DNA from 2 places in the Antricoccus suffuscus genome. Region 2 is predicted to be linked to the other one. Evidence: riboswitches for the same ligand, from Rfam matches in the RefSeq annotation. Region 2 holds a riboswitch; the other holds the start of a gene.
The links. A riboswitch is a leader RNA that binds a small molecule or an ion and turns the genes downstream of it on or off. The one in region 2 is predicted to bind cobalamin.

Region 1 (7,941 bases), on a different contig from region 2:
AGCATGAACGGGTGCAGCGTGCACTCGAGCCCCTGGATGATCCCAATCGCGCGGGCGGCCGCCTGTCCTCTTAGCGTGTGCCCTTGCTCGTTCATCTCGGTGATGAAGGCAAGAATCGACCTGTACTTGTCCGGATCCGGACCGCCCTGCGCCAACGACAGCGACATCGGCCGGCCCGAGGCCTCGAGCATCTTGGTGACGAGCTCGAACTCGGCCTCTTCCTTGACGGGCAGATCAGACACCAACTGCAGTACGCCGGCCCCGGTCTCGCCGATCGCGCGCGCGATCGCGACGAGCTCTTCGACTCCGGCCCGGTACGACGGGGTCAGTTCCCCGGTGACACTCTTGTGGTTGAGCGTGCGCGAGGTCGAGAACCCAATCGCCCCAGCCTCAATTGCTTCGGCCGCGAGCTTGGCCATCATCGCGACTTCCTCTTCGGTCGCGATTTCGTGCGCCGCGGCCCGGTTGCCCATCGCGCGCACCCGGAGAGCGGCATGCGGCACTTGCGCGGCGAAGTCGACGTCGTGCGGGTTCTTCTCCAGCGCGTCAAGAAACTCGGGGAAAGTCTCCCAGTCCCAGGAAAGGCCTTCGGTCAGCGCGACACCGGGAATGTCTTCGACGCCTTCCATCAGCTGAATTAGTCGTTGATGGTCGGCCGGCTGCGCGGGAGCAAAGCCGACGCCGCAGTTGCCCATGATGACGGTGGTGACGCCATGCCACGACGTCGGCTGCAAGTAGCTGTCCCACGTCGCCTGGCCGTCGTAGTGCGTATGGATGTCGACGAAGCCGGGCGCCACGACCGCGCCCGCGGCGTCGATTTCGCGTTTGCCCTTGCCGTTGACCGTGCCAACTTCGGCGATCTTGCCGCCGGTCACGGCGACGTCGCCGGTAAAGCCTTCGGAGCCGGAACCATCGATGATGGTTCCGCCACGAATAACTAGATCGAATTCGGTCATGACAGTTTCTCCCTGAATTGAGGCAGCGAGCCGAAAGAATTCGTAATTGAAGCTAACTATCGCGGACTATTCCACATAAAAAACCAAACATCCATGCTTGAAACAAGAGCCCGGGCGACCACGTGCCGTTCAACCTCACGAATGGATGACCTCTGCACCGAATTCCTTGATGCTGCGAGCGTTGTCGGCGAAGTCGGGGTACGGCTGCGGAACGTTCATCAGGAAGTCGGTTGCGTACGACGTACCCGGGTCGGCGGCGATCTGACGCGCCACCACGTCCGGCGCTCCGGTGATGATGTGTCCGTCGGCCAGATAGTCCTCTGCGGCGTAGCCATCTGGAAAGCGCCCGGCCGGTGCGTGCGCTTTCAGCCATTTCGCCACACCTCGCCGTAGGCTCCGAGCCTCGCCTTGGTGCCTGGCGCAGAAGACCGATCGAGATAGTCCAGTGCGCGGCGTTCGACCGAGTGCGCGTTCACGCGCGCTGAAGTCGGCCAGCCGGACGGCAGTGTCAGCATCTTCGCGCGCGACGGGCGAGCCACGCCGACCCGCCATGATCCCGAGCCGATACTCCGAGGCGATCCGACATCCCTCGTCCGTGCCGGTAGCCAGCCAGAGTCGCTCACGGATTCCGTCGGGCCGCGGCACAATTCGATCGCCTTCCAGCTCGGCACACAAGGCGTGCAGCCGCTCAAGGAGGATCTCGTGCCGGTCCGCGTGGGTGATCCCAAATGCCTCGCTGGCCGCCGGATCCGCACCAGCGCCCAGGCCGAGGTGAAGCCGCCCGCCGCTAAGCGCATCGACGACCGCCGCGTCTTCGGCAAGCCGAATCGGGTCCTCCAACGCCGCCGCGACGACCGCCGTACCGATGTCAATGGACTCGGTCACCTGCGCGACCGCGCCAAGCAGGACGAATGGCGACGGAAGATGCCCGCGATGCGAGCCGAAGTGATGTTGTGCAACCCAGAACGACGAGAAGCCCGCCTCCTCGGCGATGCTCGCGAGCGCGACGGTCTCGCGCAGGACCTGCGCGCTGTCGCCGTCTCCGACGACGTGGCTGATCAACCCGTACCTCATCGCGGTGACCTCAACACAGCATGATGTGCGGCTTGCCGGTAGTCGGGTGCTCAATAATCTGCACGTCCACCCGATAGACCTCGGCGATGCGCTCGGTCGTGAGTACGTCGGCCGGCGTACCTTGCGCGACGACTCGCCCACGATCCAGCAGTACGACGGAGTCGCAGTAGCGGGCCGCGAGATTGAGGTCGTGCAGCGCAACGACGACCGTCGTACCCAACTTCGTCGCGAGGTCGAGCAGCGAGAGCTGGTGATGGAGGTCGAGGTGGTTGGTCGGCTCGTCCATGATCAGTAGCCTCGGTTGCTGCACCAGCGCTCGAGCGATAAGCACTCGCTGGCGTTCCCCGCCCGAGACATGCGAAAACACCTTGTGCGCCAGCGAAGTGATCTCCATCAGTTCCATCGCCGCGTCGCACAGATCTTCGTCGAAGGCCGTGTCCGGCTCCAGCAGCCGCTTGTGTGCGGTGCGCCCCATTCGGACGATCTCGCTGCAGGTGAGCGGAAATTCGGTCGGCGCATCCTGCAGTACGACGGCGGTCTGCTTCGCGTTCCATTTCACCGAATGCGTCCATACATCGTCGCGATCGAGATGCACCTGCCCCGCGGTCGGAGGCAGCGAACGGAAGATGGTGCGCAGCAGCGTGGATTTGCCGCTCCCATTGGGCCCGAGCAGTCCGACGACTGTCCCCGGTTCGGCGACCAGACCGACGGCCTCGAGGATGTGCGCGTCACCGATCCGGACGTCGATGCCATCTACATGCACGCGGGCGGGCATGTCGCCCGCTTGTCGGGCTCTCATCGGCCGGGGCCCTTACTGGTACGGCGCAACAGGTAGAGGAAGAACGGACCGCCGACGAGCGCGGTGATGATGCCGACCGGCAACTCTTCCGGGGAAATGACCGTGCGGGCCAGCAGATCGGCGCCGATGGTGAAGATCGCGCCGAGCAGCATCCCTACAGGCAGGCACCTGCGGTGGTTCGCGCCCACCAGCAGTCGGGTGATGTGGGGCATGACAAGTCCGACGAATCCGATCACACCGCAGACCGCGACAGTCACGCCGATCATCGCTGCGGACAGGACGAACATTCGCTGCCGGAAGCGGTGCACGTCGAGGCCCATGGAGATGGCGCTCTCTTCGCCGGTCAGTAACAGGTTGAGATTGCGCGCTTGGGCCAACGCGTAGCTGACGCCGAGCACGAGGACGATCGCCGGAATCGGGATCAACTTCCATTGCGCTGAGCCGAAACCGCCCAATGTCCAGAACAAGACCTGGGAGGCAAGGGTCCGATCGTCGGCGGTCAGGACAAGGAAGCTGGTGATCGCCGAGAGCACCGCGCTGATCGCCATACCCGTCAGGACCAACGTCGTGGCCGAGATACGCCCGCCGTACTTGGCGATACTCAGCACGAGAAGCAGGGTAAGCAGCGCGCCGAGGAACGCGGCGATGTTCAGCGTGTACGCCCCAAGGACTAGCAGCCCGAACCGCATGACGAATACGGCGCCGGTCGCGGCTCCGGCGGAGACGCCAAGCACCGTCGGCCCGGCGAGCGGATTGCGCATGACTGCCTGAACGACCGTGCCGACAACGGTCAGGCTCATGCCCGCGATGGCCGCGAGCAGGACCCGCGGCAGCCGCACATCCGCAACGATCCGGTCGGTGACGGCGTTCCAGGTTGGCGTGATCAGCCCGGGTGGAAAGATTCGGTGACCGATGACCCCCCATACGTCCGCCAGCGGTATGTGTACCGAGCCGATGGACAGAGCGAAGCCGGTGACGGCGATGAGGACCACCGTCAACGTGGTCACCGTCGCGGCCAGTCGGAGACGGTGACCGCCTGGTGAGGCGACGTGGACCCGACGTACCGATGCCTGGGTCGGCGACGACCGCAGCCGTGCAATGAGGCTCGCCCGCTCGTCGACTTCGGTATCGGTCTCGGTCACAATGCCGACCTACTTCTTCTTCGGATAAAGGTCAGGGTGAAACTGCTCAGCAAGTTGCTCGACACCCTCGGCCGACCGCGGCCCGGGTTGTGCGAGCGAGAGGCTGATCGTCGCGAAGTTTCCCTTCTTGATGGCAGTCGTATCGGCAAGCGCCGGAATGTCCTTCAACGTCGCGATCTTCGATTCGACGCTCGGGTCAAGGTAGTCGTAGATCAGGATAATGTCGGGGTTGGCGGCGGCCACCTGCTCCCACGACACCTTGCCCCACCGCAGTGGCTCGTCGGCGAGGATGTTCCTCCCGCCGGCCGCATCGATCATGACCGACGCGTAGGCCCAACCGCCGACCGTCTGCGGCGCGTCCGTGCCCGAGTTGTAGAGGAAAACCTTCGGCCGATCCGAACCCTTGACCGCGTCTTTGACCTTGTCCACTGTGGCATCGAACTTCTTCACCGCCTTCTCGGCCGCGGCGTTGACGTTGAAGATCTTGCCAATGGTCTTGAGCTCGTCCGGCATGTCTTGAAGCGTCTTGGGTTCATCGGTGCAGCCGACCGGGCTCAGGTGCGTTTTGATGCCCAAGTCCTGCAACTGCTGCCGAGTGTGGCCGGTGCTCGCGGAGAATCCATCGCCATATCCGGCGTACACGAAGTCGGGATTCGCGGCGAGTAGCTGCTCCATGCTCGGTTGTCCGGCTGCGAGGACCGGGATCTTGTCGTACGCCGACTTGTACTGCGGTCCGATCTTGCGACCCTTCAGGTACGCCGTACCCACCATCCGATCGCCGAGTCCGAGCTCAAGCATCGTCTCGGTGGCAGTCGAAGTAAGGGTGACGGCACGTTGAGGTGGCGCGTCGTAGGTCTGCGTCACGCCGCAACTCTCTACCGCCAACGGGTACGCCGTCTGCTTGCCCTTGGCCACCGCGGATCGGGACGAGGTTGCCTGCTTGTCGGCGACGGCGCTGCCACATCCTGCCACCGCGACAAGCGCGACGATAGTGACGGCGAGACACTTCGTAAGTACGGCGACGCGGTAGCGCATGAATGGTCCTTCGCGGGCAGTCGGTATGCGAAGGACCGGAAGCGATGGCATCAACCGGGACGCGGCCACCGCCGCCTATTGCAATCCTCGGCAATGTGAGCGGTCATCAACGCGAAGCCTCGGTATTCCGACTTAGCGACAATTACTCGGCCGCTCACGGTTGCGGGACAGTTCCGGAATTTCGCCGGATTCCCCTTGGCTCGCTTCGCGCACATTAGCAGACCGTTCATCGCCTTCACGTTCGTCCGGTTAGGGAGGCCGCCGCGTAGCGAAATCGGCTACCCTGATTCCACATTGGTAGACAAACAACTACGTTTGAGTATCCCGAATTCGCACCATTGGATGGACTTCATGACCGACCGACCGCACGTGATGACGGCACCGCGCCAGTCGCGATCCGAATTGTCGACGACCCGCTTGATCAACTCGGCCGCCGAACTCATCGCTGAAAACGGATATGAGCGCACGACCCTTGCGGCGATCGGGAAACACGCGGGTTACAGCCACGGCATTGTCACGCGCCGGTTCGGTTCCAAAGAAGGTCTCCTGATCGCACTCATCGAGAAGATGGCGATGGGCTGGACCGAGACTCACCTGAAGCCAGCGATCGGCAGTACGACGGGCCGCGAGGCGCTGCACATCCGAGTGAATGCGTTTCGATCCAGCTGGCGCAAGTCCGAGCGTCGCATGCGCGCCCTCTACACATTGATGTTTGAAGCGCTCGGACCGATCCCGCATCTCAAGGAGCGCATGGTCGAACTGCATCGGTACAGCCGGGAGTCGGTTATTGAGTTGATCCAGCTCGGCGTCGCCGACGGCAGCGTCGATCCAACAGTCGATTCAGAACGTGTCGCACGGCTCTTCCTTGGAGCGCTGCGCGGCGCGGCGTACCAGGCAATGCTCGATCCCGAGGCAGTCGACATCTACGACGCACTCGACGATCTAGACCTACTCGTCGACCGACTGGTGCCGGTCGCCGGCAAGTCGGCCAGCCCGAAGAAGTCAGCAACGAAGAAGTAAGTCACGACTTACCGCAGCCCTGGCGTACCGATCAACTCTTTTTCAGTTCCTGAGCGAGCATCACGATGATCCCGCTGGGGCCGCGGATATAGCTGAGTTTGTAGATGTCCTCGTAAGTCGCAACTCCGCGTAGCGGATAACACCCGTGCGCGGCGGCGATCTCAAGAGCCTCGTCGATGTCGTCGACTGAGAAGGCGACGCGGTGCATGCCGATCTCGTTGGGCTGCGTGGGCTCGGTTTCGATCGCGTTGGGGTGTATGTATTCGAAGAGTTCGAGGCGACCGCTGCCATCGGGTGTCTGAAGCATGGCAATGTTGGCGTGGTTGCCATCGAGGCCGACGGCCGTGTCGGCCCAATCGCCGCTGACTGTATCGCGGCCGAGGACGGTCAGGCCGAGATCGGTAAAAAAGGCGATAGTCGCCTCGAGATCACGGACGGCAACACCGACGTTCTCGAATTTGATTGGCATGCGTTGCACGCTATCGCATTGAGTTCGCCCCCACAGAGGACCGAACGACCGGCGGAATTGACGGCGTGCCACAGCGATCGGCGAGTGGGCAATTAGTACGCCGAGGATCGATGCACGATGGCCGGCGGCTATTCGCGTCGATTGGCGAGGGTGATGCGATGATGCAGGACCGGTGTACGGGTCGGCTCAATCCACGCCGGCGGGCGCCAGTGCGGGAGTCCATCGACCATGACTGATTCCCAGCCCCGGTCCTCGAATTCGCGGTGGTGGTATCCGCACGCGAGGGTCAAGTCGTCGATATCGGTGGGTCCGAGGTCGCGCCAGGAGGTGACGTGGTGGATGTCGCACCATTCCGGTGGTACGTCGCAGCCGGGGAAGCTGCAGCCGCCATCACGGGCGACGAGGGCGATGTACTGGCTCGCGGTTGCGAGCCGTTGCGCCCGGCCGAGGTAGAGCACGACTCCGCGGGAGTCGAGGACCGCGGGCAGGAACCGTAGCTGCGCGGCCTCGCGGAGCAGGTCCCGGATGGGGATGGGTACGCCGTGCGTGCTGGTCGCGTACCCGCAGCCACTGATCAGGTCTTCGAGGCGGATCGTGGTGATCACGGTCCCCCGCGCCCTAGCACCAGTCCGCGACGGGCCGGCGGTGACCGGGCTGGAACCGGTGGTGGCAGTGCTGGAACCGGGGGTGGCAGTGCTGGAACCGGGGGTGGCAGTGCCGGAACCGGTGGTGGCAGTGCCGGAATCGGTGGTGCCACCGGCGCTCCAATCGGCGGCAGCGCCCAGGCTGGCGGCGCTGCCCGCGTCGGATCCGGAGCCCGCGGCGCTGGTGTCGGAGATAGCGCCGGTGTCCTGAAGGCGGTGTAGCGCGTCGGAAGTATTGCCCGTGTCCTGGACGTGATGCAGCGCGTCCAGGAGCGCATCGTGCATCCGCTGACCAGCGGTACGAGCATCGCGCCCGGACACGTCTGCGGGCCGGGGAGCGGCCAGCGGGTCCAGGACTGCGCGCAGTGTCGCCAGTAGTTCCGCGGTCACCTGGCCGGTGACCTTGCCAGAATCGTGGACGCGCAGGAACCGCTGCCGTAAACGTTCATCATCACGCGGCTCGTTCCCGTCCGGATCCAGACGGTCCGTGATTTCGGCGGCGAGCCCTTCGAGGTCCCGCACCCCAAGAGTGTCCGTGTGGTTGACGAGGATGGTCTCTGCCTCGTCGAGGTCCGCCGGGTCTATGCCGGGATGTGGGGTGAGCCGGTGCAACATCTTGTGGATGACACGGGCTTGGGCCGGGGTGACCCGCCCGGCGGCCTGCCGTTCGGCGAGGTAGGCGCGTGCGGGTGGCATGGGCTGCCCGCCGAGGGTGATCCGTTCGCCGAGACTCTTCGCGGCCTCCACACGCTGGTACGCGTCGGCGCGGGTAATCCGCAGTGTCTCGGTAAGCAGCGTGACC
Region 2 (7,941 bases):
GGTCGCGCTTGAAAAGGCGCGCGCGACGGTAGCGCGGTACGTCGGAGCACGACCCACCGAAATCGTGTTTACGGGCGGGGGCACGGAGGCAGACAACCTTGCGATCAAAGGGGTCTCGCTGGCCACGCCTCGTGCGCGGCACATCGTCACGTCTCCGATCGAGCATCCCGCAGTACTCGAGTCGTGCGACTACCTACGGCGCCATCACGCCTTCCAGATCGACTATGTGCCAGTCGATCACACGGGGATGGTCGACCTTGACGCGCTCGCCGATCTGGTAACACCTTCGAGCACTCTGGTATCGATCATGATGGCGAACAACGAGATCGGCACGGTACAACCGATCGGCGCTATATCCAAGATCTGCCGGGCCGTCGGCGTACCGCTGCACAGTGACGCCGTCCAGGCCGTCGGTTCGCTGCCGATCCACGTGCGCGACCTCGGACTCGACGCGCTCAGCCTGTCCGGGCACAAGCTCGGTGCCCCCAAAGGCATCGGCGCGCTCTACGTGCGAGGACGAGTGCAACTCGAGCCGGTCCTACATGGCGGCGGCCAGGAGCGTGGCGCACGGTCCGGCACCGAAAACGTTGCCGCGGCCGTCGGCCTGGCCACCGCGCTCGGGCTCGCCTCGCCCGCCGTCGCAGACTTGTTCGAGGTGCGCGACGTTTTCATCGACGGCGTACTGCAGTCGGTGCCCGGCGCGGTGCTGACCGGACACCGGACGTCACGCCTCGCCGGCAACGCGTCGTTTTGCTTCCCCGGCACAAGCGGCGAGTCGGTGTTGCTGCGGCTCGAGGAGTCCGGCATCGTCTGTTCGTCCGGTTCGGCCTGCGCCGCCGGCAGCGACGAACCCTCGCACGTGCTGACGGCCGTCGGCATCGAACGAGAGGTGGCACAGACCGCCGTCCGGTTCACCTTTGGCGCCGATTTCAGCCGCGAGCAGGCGGAATTCGTCGTGCGCGCACTGCGAGAAGCGATCACCACCCTCGCCCCGGCCCATCCGTGACGTTGACTCGCTCATACGCCACCGAGCACGGTATGGGCGCGGACGTGCTCACGGGCAATCAGGGCATTCTCGCGGTCCGTCAAACGGTGCCGTCTAATGTGGACTGCGGGCCATCGGCGCGGGAGCGCGTCCGTCCGCCAGCACCTGCACGAGTAAACGCGCGAGGAGACGACCATGCAGTTCGATGAAGACGAAGACATCACCAGCATCCGCGGGGCGATTCGAGATGTGTGCAAGTCATTCGACGATGAGTACTGGCGTGCCCGCGATGAGCAGCACGAGTTTCCGTGGGACTTCTACAAGGCGATGGCCGACGGCGGATGGGTCGGCATCGCGATCCCCGAGGAGTACGGCGGTGGCGGGCGCGGGATTAGCGAAGCCTCCGTAATCCTGGAAGAAGTCGCCGCCTCTGGCGCCGCAATGAACGGCGCGAGCGCGATTCACCTGTCGATCTTCGGCATGAATCCGGTGGCTAAGCACGGCTCCGCGCAGATGCGAGAGAAGTACCTGCCGAAAGTCGCAGCCGGCGACCTGCACGTCGCTTTTGGGGTCACTGAGCCCGATGCCGGCACAGACACGACCTCGATCACGACGCGCGCAGTCAAGGACGGCGATCACTACGTCGTACACGGTCAGAAGGTCTGGACCACCAAGGCGCAGGACAGCGACAAGGTCCTCCTGCTGTGCCGTACGACGCCCCTGGCCGAGTGCAAGCGGCGTACCGATGGCATGTCGCTGCTCCTTGCCGACCTGCAGAACCCTCAGGTCGATATCCAGCCCATCAACAAGATCGGGCGCAACGCGGTCGCCTCCTGCGAGGTGCGGTACGACGGCCTCAAGGTTGACGCCGACGACCTGGTCGGCGAGGAAGGGCGCGGGTTCTCCTACCTACTCGACGGGCTCAACCCGGAGCGCATCCTGATCGCGTCCGAGGCGCTCGGCATCGGCAAGCTTGCGCTCAAGACCGCTGTCAACTACGCCAACGATCGCCGCGTGTTCGGCCGCTCCATCGGCCAAAACCAAGGCATCGCGTTTCCGCTCGCCGAAGCGCACATGCGCCTGCACGCCGCTGAGCTCGCGGTGCGCGAGGCGGCGTGGCGGTACGACGCCGGAATGCCCTGCGGCGAGCAGGCGAACTCGGCGAAGTTCCTGGCCTCCGACGCGGCGTTCTTCGCCGCCGACCGGGCGATGCAGACGCACGGCGGATTCTCCTTCGCCAAGGAGTACAACGTCGGTCGCTACTGGACCGAGTCGCGGCTCATGAAGATCGCTCCTGTCTCACAGGAGATGGTCATGAACTACGTATCCGAGCATGTCCTCGGCCTGCCGCGTTCCTACTAACGGACACTCAGCGGACACTTCCGCCGACTAGCCGGCGAGGCTCTGACGACGCTGCGGAATGCGACCGCCGGCGATCACCATCTCGACCTGGCGTGGCGAGAGCCGGTGCCGTAGCTCTACCTCTCGGCCCGCGAGCGTGGCCATGACCTTGTTACCAGCCTTGAGCTGCTCCGGAATACCCGTCAGCTTGACGGTGTCCCCTTGCTCGATGGAGTCGTAGTCGCTCGGGTTGGCGAACTCCAGCGCAAGTACGCCGAAGTTGGCGAGATTCTGCCAGTGAATCCGCGCGAACGACTTCGTCACGACCACGCGTAGCCCGAGGTAGCGAGGCGCGAGTACGGCGTGCTCACGCGACGAGCCCTGTCCGTAGTTCTCGCCTGCGATGATTGCGTGCCCACCGTCCTCGGCCGCGGCACGTTTGGCATACGTGTCGTCAACCTGGATGTAGACGAATTCGGAGATTTTCGGGATATTGCTGCGATACGGCAACACGCGGGAGCCCGCAGGCATGATGCCGTCGGTCGACATGTTGTCGCCGACCTTCAGCATGACCGGGACTTCGAGGTCATCGGGAAGCGGGTCGAAGTCCGGCAACGACTTGATGTTGCCGCCCTTGACTAGCTCGACCTTCGCCGCCTCCTCGGCCGGCAGCGGCGGAAGGAGCATCGCGGTATTAACACTGGCCTGCTTGGGAAGAGACGGCCGCGGGTAGTCCATGTCGAGGTCCCGCGGATCGGTAATGACGCCCGTCAGCGCGGCCGCAGCGGCAGTCTCCGGCGAGCAGAGCCAGACGGCGTCTTCGTCCGTACCTGAGCGTCCGGGGAAGTTGCGCGGCACCGTGCGCAGGCTGTTGCGGCCGATCGCGGGCGCTTGGCCCATACCGATACATCCCATACAGCCAGCCTGGTGGATCCGCGCGCCAGACGAGATCAGCTTAAACAACCAGCCACCCTTCGCGAGGTCCTCGAAGATCTCCCGGGAGGTGGGGTTTATATCGACGGACACCTGATCGTGAGTCTGCTTGCCTTCCAAGATCTCTGCCACCACGGCAAAGTCGCGCAGTCCGGGGTTAGCGGAGGAGCCGACCACGATCTGGAACACCTCTTCGCCGGCGACCTCACGCACCGGTACGACGTTGCCCGGCGACGACGGCTTCGCGATGAGCGGCTCAAGTGTCGACATATCGATACTCTCGGTGACGTCGTACGTCGCACCCTCGTCGGCGAGGATCTCGACGAAGTCGCCCGCGCGATCTTGCGACGTAAGGAATTCGCGCACGGCCTCGTCACCCGGAAAGACCGTGGTGGTCGCGCCGAGCTCGGCGCCCATGTTGGCGATGACGTGCCGGTCCATCGCGGTCAGATTGGCCAGACCCGGACCGTAGTACTCCACAATCCGGCCCACGCCGCCCTTGACGTCGTGCCGACGAAGCATCTCGAGAATGACGTCCTTCGCCGACACCCACGGCGGGAGTTCACCAGTCAGCTCGACGCCCCAAATTTCCGGCATCTGGATATATAGCGGGTCTCCAGCCATCGCCATCGCGACCTCGAGACCGCCGACGCCGATCGACAGCATCCCGATCGCGCCAGCGGCCGGGGTGTGCGAGTCCGAGCCGATCATCGTCGTACCGGGTACGCCGAACCGCGCCTGGTGCACCGGATGCGACACCCCGTTGCCGGGCTTGGAAAACCAGAGCCCGAACCGCTGGGCAGCAGAACGCAGAAATAGGTGATCTTCCGGGTTCTTCTCGTCGGTCTGCAGGAGGTTGTGGTCGACGTACTGCGCGGAAAGCTGCGTCTGGATGCGGTCCAGCCCGAGTGCCTCGAGCTCCAACATCACCATCGTGCCAGTCGCGTCCTGGGTGAGGGTCTGGTCAATCTTCAGACCAATCTCGCTGCCCGGCGTCATCTCGCCAGACACTAGGTGACTGCTGATCAGCTTTTGTGCGACGTTCTGTGGCCCCACGACTTGTTCCGCCATCATGACCTCCGGCTCTAAAGGCCCGCGGCGTACCTCTAACCCGCGAGCGGGTCTCCACACACCCTATGACGGTTCCGTGACTACTGCGGACTTCGAGATCTGAGGCAGCCGCGGGTGCCGGCGGCAACGGCTGCGGTACAGTGTGCCGGTCGCGGTGTACGGGAATTCGGTGTGATGCCGAAGCGGCCCTCGCCACTGTAAGTAGTTGCAACGACACGTCAGCTGTTCCACGTTCCACACGTGCTGCAGGAGCCACTGGGTAACCCCGGGAAGGTGACGTGTCGGTTCGCGCCAGCGGACAGCTACGAGCCAGGAGACCGATCGCGACTTTTCAGTACTTCCACGAGGTTCTTGGAAAGGCGCTTCCAATGCGTGTAGTTACAGTTGTCCGTCGGATCATCGGGATCCTCGTTACAACCGCACTTGTCGGCGGTCTAGCCGCGTGTGCGACCGGCGATGCGGCCGGTTCGGGAGAGAAGCCCACGACGCTGACGCTGGCGACCGGGTTCGCTATCGACGACGTCGACCCGCTTGAGAACGGGTTCTGGGGAAACGAGTTCGGGTGGAGCGAGCTGCTCATGCGGCCCGTCCTCGGCGCCGATCCCAAGCCATGGATCCTCAAGAGCCTCGACAACGTCGACGACCTGACCTGGAAGCTCACCCTCAACAAGGGGGTGCATTTCCAGAACGGCGACCCACTCGACGCGAAGGCGCTGGCCGACGTCATGCAGTACTCGTTGTCCGAGGTCGCTGGGCTGAAGTCAATCGCCGGTACAACCGTCAAGCCCACCGGCGACCTAGAGGTCACGCTCACGACTCCGCAGCCGACACCAAACCTTCCGTTCTTGCTCGCCGATGAGTCGAAGTTCGTGATCTTCGACCTCCCCGCCTACCTCAAGGCGAAGGGCGACCCGCAGAAGCTCATCGACGCCAAGCTCTACACCGGCCCGTACGTCGTACAGAAGCTCGATACCCAGACGATGACGATGAAGGCCGACCCGGACTACTGGGGCGGCACTCCAGCGCTGAAGTCGGTGACCGTCAAGTTCATCGAAGAGGCCCAGTCACGGATTCTCGCCGTACAGAAAGGCGAAGTGGACCTCGCGCTCTATCCACCGACGGATGCGGCCAAAAACCTGAACGGTCGCAAGGACTCGTACTGGGTCACCGGTACGCCGAAAGGGCCGACGTTTCAATTCCAGCTCAACCAGAAAACCGGGCCGTTGACGGACGTGAAGGTCCGGAAGGCCGTATTGTCGGCGATCAACTACAAGGAGATCGCGAACGACGTCATGAACGGGCTGTACGAAGTCTCGAATGGGATGTATTCGCCCAAGGCCGCGTACTACGAGCCGATGTTCAAGACCGACACCAAGGCCACCGACAAGCTCCTCACGGGTGCCGGTTACGCCAAGGGCTCGGACGGGATGTACGCCAAAGACGGTAATCCACTGACGTTGACCGTCCTGACCTATCCGCAGCAGCCCGACTCGGGCACCCTCGGCGTCGCGGTCCAGTCGGAGCTGAAGACCGCCGGGATCGGCGTCGAGATCCAGCAGGTGCCCGACACCGACGAAGCGATGCAGGACCCGTCGGTCAAATGGAACGCCGCGATCGTCGGTAACGGGACGACCTCCTTCCCAGGCGATCCCATCAGCTCGCTGCAGAACTACTTCGTCACCGACGGCCCAAGCAACTACTCCGGCATCAGCGATCCCAATCTCGACGCTCTTGTGTCGAAGTTGGCGACCACGATGGACACCACCGAGCGCGATGACCTCCTCAAGCAGATCCAAGCTGCGGTGGGAGACGGCGCTTACATGGGTTTCCTCGGCATGCGGGTCCCGGGCGTCGTCGCCGGCCCGAAGTGGAAGAACTACAAGGTACCGACGGCGAACCTGTGGGTAGACGCATCGACGACCGCCGGTTCGTGACGTGCTGGTCGCCCTTAGCAAGAGGGTAGGGATCGCGCTCGCCACGTTGTTGGTCGCGAGCATTATTGTCTGGTGCCTCTTGCTATTGGCGCCGGGCGATCCAGCCACCGGGATCCTGCACGCACGCGGAATCCTTGAGCCGGACCCGGCCCAGATCGCCGCGATGCGCGTCGAGCTCGGGCTCAACGGCAATCCGGTTGTTCGATATCTTGACTGGCTCTGGGCCGCCGTACACGGAGACTTCGGGCTTTCGTGGAAGTCGGGCCGACCGGTAATGGAAGAGTTCGCGACTCGGTTGCCGGCAACACTGCGGCTCGCGACCGTGGCGATGTGTATGGCAATCGCGATGGCCGTCGTCATGGGGACCATCGCCGCTGCGGCACCGCGACGGTGGCCGGACTCCGTTGTGCGGGTGGTCAGTCTCGCGATGGTGATCGTGCCCGGGTTCCTCGTAGGGCTGTTCGTGCTCAATATCCTCGTGCTCAAACTCGACCTGGGTGTGATCATCTCGGACGGCTCGTGGCGCACGGTCGGATGGCCGGCGCTGACCCTGGCGCTGGGTTCGGCCGGCTACTGGACTCGGGTGCTGCGCGCCTCGATCCTCGAGGCCCGGTCGGCGCCGTACATGGAGGTCTGTCGAGCTCGCGGCGCATCACCGGTGCGCCAGCTGCTCGTGCACGCCGTACCAAACGCGATCGCGCCATTCCTCACGATCGTCGGTCTTGGTGCGGCCGCAGTGCTCGGCGGCGCGCCGATCATCGAGAGCGTCTACACGTGGCCAGGCATAGGCGCATTTACCGTCCAGGCGATTAACGCGCGCAACGTGCCGGTGGTCGTCGCGTTCACGATGATCGCCGTGACGGTGTACGTCGTCGCCAGCCTGCTGATCGACCTCCTGCTGGCGATGATCGATCCACGTCTTCGGCACGGCAACTTCCGCCGCCGGCGCACCACCACCGCTACCGTCACCGATTCCGGCACCACGACCGCCGCCGACATCAACCGGTCCGCCGAGGCCTCCGTATGAGTGTCCTGCCCGAACCGATGGCGAACCAGCCGGCCGACACGGGCGTCGAAGCACGGCCGGCGCGAACCGTCCGGCTATGGCACCGCCTGGTCCGGCATCGCAGCTTCCAGGTCGGCTCGATCGGCGTGCTGATCCTTGCAGCGGTAGCGATTATCGGTCCGCTACTAGTCGGCGATCCGGACCAGACCAACTACAAGAACAAGCTGGCGGCTCCATCAGCGATGCACTGGCTCGGCACCGACTCCAACGGACGAGACCTATTGTCCCGCGCGGTGCACGGCGCGGGCGTGTCCTTCGAGGCGGCACTCATCGTCTTCGCCCTGACGACCGTGATCGGCATCGGACTCGGTGTGCCGGCCGGTCTGATGGGTGGCCCGTTCGACATTTTCGTCAGCAGGATCTGCGATGTCATGCTCGGGCTGCCCTCCCTAGTGCTGGCGCTCGCGGTCGTCGGTGCCCTCGGTCCAGGGTTCGGCAATCTGGTGCTGGCGATGTCGCTCACTGGCTGGGCCGGCCTCGCCAAACTCTCCCGGAGCCTCGCGCTCAGCTCCCGACATCGACCCGACGTACTGGCAGCAAGGATGGCCGGCATCGGCCGCGCGAGAATCGCGGTCGGTCACGTGCTGCCCGGCGTATTCGCGCACGGCCTG

Region 1: another riboswitch for cobalamin. It lies ahead of CLV47_RS01345 (ABC transporter substrate-binding protein); the one in region 2 lies ahead of CLV47_RS16325 (ABC transporter substrate-binding protein).

The regions. Positions count from the first base shown of each region.
Region 1 covers NZ_PVUE01000001.1:270,231-278,171, reverse strand. The annotation lists gene CLV47_RS01365 (N-acyl-D-amino-acid deacylase family protein) at 1-956, opposite strand, end outside; gene CLV47_RS01360 (LLM class flavin-dependent oxidoreductase) at 1,092-2,030, opposite strand; gene CLV47_RS01355 (ABC transporter ATP-binding protein) at 2,041-2,829, opposite strand; gene CLV47_RS01350 (FecCD family ABC transporter permease) at 2,826-3,971, opposite strand; gene CLV47_RS01345 (ABC transporter substrate-binding protein) at 3,981-5,006, opposite strand; cobalamin riboswitch at 5,105-5,229, opposite strand; gene CLV47_RS01340 (TetR/AcrR family transcriptional regulator) at 5,358-6,026, shown strand; gene CLV47_RS01335 (VOC family protein) at 6,058-6,495, opposite strand; gene CLV47_RS21790 (HNH endonuclease signature motif containing protein) at 6,624-7,941, opposite strand, start outside.
Region 2 covers NZ_PVUE01000016.1:19,964-27,904, reverse strand. The annotation lists gene CLV47_RS16340 (cysteine desulfurase family protein) at 1-1,006, shown strand, start outside; gene CLV47_RS16335 (acyl-CoA dehydrogenase family protein) at 1,181-2,347, shown strand; gene CLV47_RS16330 (aconitate hydratase) at 2,375-4,333, opposite strand; cobalamin riboswitch at 4,447-4,670, shown strand; gene CLV47_RS16325 (ABC transporter substrate-binding protein) at 4,699-6,264, shown strand; gene CLV47_RS16320 (ABC transporter permease) at 6,266-7,291, shown strand; gene CLV47_RS16315 (ABC transporter permease) at 7,288-7,941, shown strand, end outside.